One region of the Brachybacterium tyrofermentans genome, then DNA from elsewhere that is predicted to be linked to it. Evidence: predicted binding sites of a transcription regulator. Region 1 holds the regulator's gene; the other holds the start of a gene.

What was found. The regulator HrcA, encoded in region 1, represses chaperone genes, less so after heat shock. The targets are predictions, from matches to a motif close to TTNGCACTCGNNNNNNNCGAGTGCNAA.
Region 2: a site for HrcA is predicted at 1,806-1,832, ahead of groES (co-chaperone GroES). Genes of this name have one in related genera too.

What each region holds. Positions count from the first base shown of each region.
Region 1 covers NZ_BAAAIR010000037.1:91,826-94,223, reverse strand. Annotated here, with positions in the region: gene dnaJ (molecular chaperone DnaJ) at 1-244, opposite strand, end outside; gene hrcA (heat-inducible transcriptional repressor HrcA) at 372-1,382, opposite strand; gene ABD093_RS09555 (DUF3097 domain-containing protein) at 1,526-2,398, shown strand, end outside.
Region 2 covers NZ_BAAAIR010000049.1:25,322-27,719, reverse strand. Annotated here, with positions in the region: gene groL (chaperonin GroEL) at 1-1,334, opposite strand, end outside; gene groES (co-chaperone GroES) at 1,351-1,647, opposite strand.

The DNA of each region.
Region 1 (2,398 bases):
CGAAGCCGCCGAAGCCACCGCCACCGCCCATGCCCGGGCCGCCGCCCATGTCGTACTGGCGGCGCTTGTCCGCGTTGGACAGGGTCTCGTAGGCCTGCGAGACCTTCTTGAAGCGCTCGGAGGCCTCGGGGTCGGGGTTGACGTCCGGGTGGAGGGTCCGGGCGAGCTTCCGGTACGCCTTCTTGATCTCCTCGGTCGAGGCGTCGCGGGAGACGCCGAGGAGCTCGTAGTAGTCGTCGTTCACGGTGAAGGATCCTTACCGGGGAGTCGGGGCGCCCGGGGCCGCAGATCGCGGCGGACGGGCACGGTCAGTGATGGATGCTGTGGGGTTCCTGCGGGGAGCTGGGGCGCCAGGCGTGCACGCCCCCGGGTCATTCGAGATAGCGCGACACGTACCGGGCGATGGCCTGCACGGTCGAGATGCCGGCGACGTAGTCCATACGGCTGGGTCCGAGGATCGCGAGGTGCGATCCTGCCCCGTATCCGGCGCCCACGACCGCCGCCTGATGCAGCGCTTGATCATGCAGCTCGGCGCCGATGCGCACTTCGACGGCACCCGGTGAGGCATGCATCTCGGTGAACAGGCGCATCAGCACCAGCTGCTCCTCCAGGACGTCGAGAAGCGGTTCCACGTCCCGGGCGAAGTCCTGGGCCGAGCGGGCGATGTTGGAGGTCCCGGCCAGCATGATCCGGTCCTCCGCGCGGGTCGCGGCCAGGGCTGCGAGCGCGTCCGCCACCTCGGTGGCAGCGGCGCGGTCCACGAGTGGCAGGGTCTCGCAGAGGTCCGTCAGAGGGCGCTGCAGGTCGGTGACCTCGCGCCCCGAGACGGCCCGGTTGAGCTGGTCGCGCAGCTCGCCGTAGAACTCGGCGGGTCGGGGGGAGAGCACGGGGACGGTGCGCTGATCGACCCGACCGGATTCGGTGATGAGCACGACCAGCAGCAGAGACTCGGCGACCTTGACCAGCTCGACGTGGCGGATGCGGGCCTGGCGCCGCGCCGGGTACTGCACCATGGCGACCTGCTGGGTCAGCTGCGCCATCAGGCGCACGGTCCGGCCCAGGAGCTCCTCGACGTCGCCGACGTCCTCCAGCAATGTCCGGATCGCCCGGCGCTCGGGGGCGGACAGCGGCTTGACCGTCGCGACATGGTCGACGAAGGCGCGATAGCCCTTGTCGGTCGGGATCCGGCCCGCGGAGGTGTGGGGCTGATGGATCAGACCCTCCTCCTCGAGCGAGGACATGTCGTTGCGCACCGTCGCGGCGGAGACGCCGAGCTCGTGGCGGTCCAGCAGCGACTTGGAGCCGACGGGCTCACGGGTGGAGACGTAGTCCTCGACGATCGCGCCGAGGATCTGCAGCTTCCGGGCGTCCGTGTCCCCCACCTCCCTGCGTTCCGTCGTTGCTTCGAGTCTCGTCCGACGGGGCCGACCGCGGCCTCGGGGACCGCTGGCACTTACCCGCGCCGAGTGCCAATCCTACGCGTCCCCGGCGGTGCTCGCGGAGAGGTGTTCGCCACGAGGGTAAGGTGTCGCGCGTGCCTGCAGCGTCCGATCACTTCCCCGACCGGTACGGCCATGACGTGCTGTCCTCCGGTCCCCCTGCCCACCATCGTCGCCGCCCGGTGGCCCGCGAGGTCCCCGCGCAGCGCGATCTCGTCGTCGAGGAGGCCTCGACCGGCTTCACCGGCGCCATCACGCGGGTCGAGAAGATCGCCGGCGAGATGATCGTCGAGCTCGAGGACGGCCGGGGCGCCCGACGCACCTTCCCCCTCGGCCCCGGGTTCATGATCGACGGCGGGCCCGTCGTCCTCACCCGGGCCGCGGCACGAGCGCAGGCGCCGGTGCGCAGGCGTTCCGCGAGCGGGTCGGTCTATGTCGAGGGCGCCACGGCGCGCACCGCCCGCGCCTCACGGATCTGGGTCGAGGGCACCCACGATGCGGAGCTCATCCAGAAGGTCTGGGGGCATGACCTCCGTATCGAGGGCATCGTCGTCGAGCAGCTGGAGGGCGCGGACAACCTCGTCGAGCGGGTGCAGGAGTTCGGCCCGTCGGCCGGTCGCCGCCTGGGGATCCTGGTGGACCACCTGGTCCCGGGCTCGAAGGAGTCCCGCATCGCCGCCGACGTCATGAAGCTGGGCGGCGCGCGCGGCAACGTCGCGGTGCTCGGCCACCCGTATGTCGACGTCTGGCAGGCAGTGCGTCCGGCCCGTGTGGGGCTGCGGGAGTGGCCGCACATCCCCAAGGGCACCGATATCAAGGTCGGCTCGCTCGCCGCTCTCGGCTGGCCCCATGCGGACAAGTCCGACATCGGACTGGGCTGGAAGCGGATCCTGTCCACGGTGCGCTCCTATGCCGACGTCGAACCGTCGCTGTCCGGCCGGATCGAGGAGCTCATCGAC
Region 2 (2,398 bases), on a different contig from region 1:
ACGGCGCGGGACACGGCGCGGACGCCGACTGCCTCGTCACCCTCGAGGCCGAGGCTGTCCTCGAGCACGGAGGCGGCCTGGACCAGGGCGCTGCCGCCACCGGCCACGATGCCCTCTTCGATGGCAGCGCGGGTCGCGGAGACCGCGTCCTCGATGCGCATCTTCTTCTCCTTGAGCTCCACCTCGGTGTGAGCCCCGACCTTGATCACGGACACGCCGCCGGCCAGCTTCGCGAGGCGCTCCTGGAGCTTCTCGCGATCCCAGTCGGAGTCGGTGTTCTCGATCTCGCCGCGGATCTGCGCGACACGGTCGGACACGGCCTCGTCATCGCCGGCGCCGCCCACGATGGTGGTGGAGTCCTTGGTGATGACGACGCGGCCGGCCTGGCCGAGCACCTCGGTGCCGACGGTCTTGAGGTCCAGACCGAGGTCCGAGGTGACGACCTGCGCGCCGGTGAGCACCGCGATGTCCTGCAGCATCGCCTTGCGACGATCGCCGAACGCGGGAGCCTTCACGGCCGCACCCTTGAAGGTGCCGCGGATCTTGTTGACGACCAGCGTGGACAGGGCCTCGCCGTCGACGTCCTCAGCGATGACGAAGAGCGGCTTGCCGCCTTCGACGACCTTCTCCAGCAGCGGCAGGATGTCGGCCACGGCCGAGATCTTGCCCTGGTGCAGCAGCACGAGGGCGTCCTCGAGGACGACCTCCTGGCGGTCTCCGTCGGTGACGAAGTGCGGGGAGATGTAGCCCTTGTCGAACTGCATGCCCTCGGTGAAGTCGAGCTCCATCGCGGTGGTGGAGGACTCCTCCACCGTGATGACGCCGTCCTTGCCGACCTTGTCGAACGCCTCGGCCAGCAGCTGGCCGATCTCGCGGTCCTGGCTGGAGACGGACGCGACGGACGCGATCTGCTCCTTGCCGTCGACCGGGGTGGCGATCTCGCCGAGCTTCTCGGAGAGGGCGTCAACGGCCTTCTCGATGCCGCGCTTCAGGGCCGACGGAGCGGCGCCCGAGGTGACGTTGCGCAGACCCTCGTGCACGATGGCCTGGGCGAGGACGGTGGCGGTGGTGGTTCCGTCGCCGGCCACGTCGTTGGTCTTGGTCGCGACCTCCTTGGTGAGCTGAGCGCCGAGGTTCTCGTAGGGATCCTCGAGCTCGATCTCACGGGCGATGGTCACGCCGTCGTTCGTGATGGTGGGAGCGCCCCACTTCTTGTCGAGGACGACGTTGCGGCCCTTGGGGCCGAGCGTCACCTTGACGGTGTTGGCGAGCTTGTCCACGCCACGCTCGAGGGCGCGTCGTGCGTCCTCGTTGTAGATGATCTCTTTAGCCATTAAAGATTCAGTCCGCTCAGTTTTCGATGATTGCGAGGATGTCGCGAGCGCCGAGGACGAGGAACTCGTCGGTGCCGTACTTCAGCTCGGTGCCGCCGTACTTGGAGAAGACGACCTTGTCGCCGACCTTGACGTCCATGGGCACACGCTGGCCCTTGTCGTCGAAACGACCGGCGCCGACGGCGACGACCTCGCCCTCCTGGGGCTTCTCCTTCGCGGTGTCCGGGATGACAAGACCGGAGGCCGTGGTCTGCTCGGCTTCGAGCGGCTTGACGACGACGCGATCCTCGAGGGGCTTGATGGAGACCGACATGCGGCTCACTCCTTCATGAAGAGATGACTCTGTGAGTTCTGGGGTTCAGGGATCCCGGTCCCGATCGTCGTCGCGGTGCCGATCGAGGAGGATCCCTCTGCGGCAGCTTCTGGCACTCTCGGCCGTCGACTGCCAACGAGCCCAACTCTAGGACCGTGTTGGCACTCATGCAAGACGAGTGCCAGATCCGGGACGTGTCCTCGGGTTCCACCCGACGCGCGAGGACCCGGAGGATCGGCCCTGATCGCACCTCCCCCTCGACCCCTTCGCCGCCCTCACAGCCGCCGCAGACCCATCAGCTCCGTGGTCGCCCCGGGGATAATCGCTGGTCCGGCCGTTTTCGCCGAGCCGAGGTCGAGCGTCCCGACCGCCAAACGAATGTCCGGGCAGCTGCTCGAGGGTCGCACTCAGGAGGTCGAGGACCGCGCTGGGGAGGCGGACATGCGCCAGTACGCCCGACGCGAACATCGCGCTCGATCACCCCCTGACCCCGTTCCCGATCCTGCTCCTGCTCCTGCTCCTGCTCCTGCTCCTGCTCCTGCGAACCATCCAGTCGGCTCGCTCTGAGCGCCAGCCGACTCGCTCTGACTGCGAAGGAGCCGTCCACCTGAGCGCCTCTGCACCCATCGGCACCGACCGGCACGAGTCCTGCACATTTTGCTGATGCGCACCAGGTCACACCTTTATTGTGACCCTGGCAATGAGTGCCCTCCGAGGGCGTGACCGGGCGTCGGCGCGGTGATAGATATGG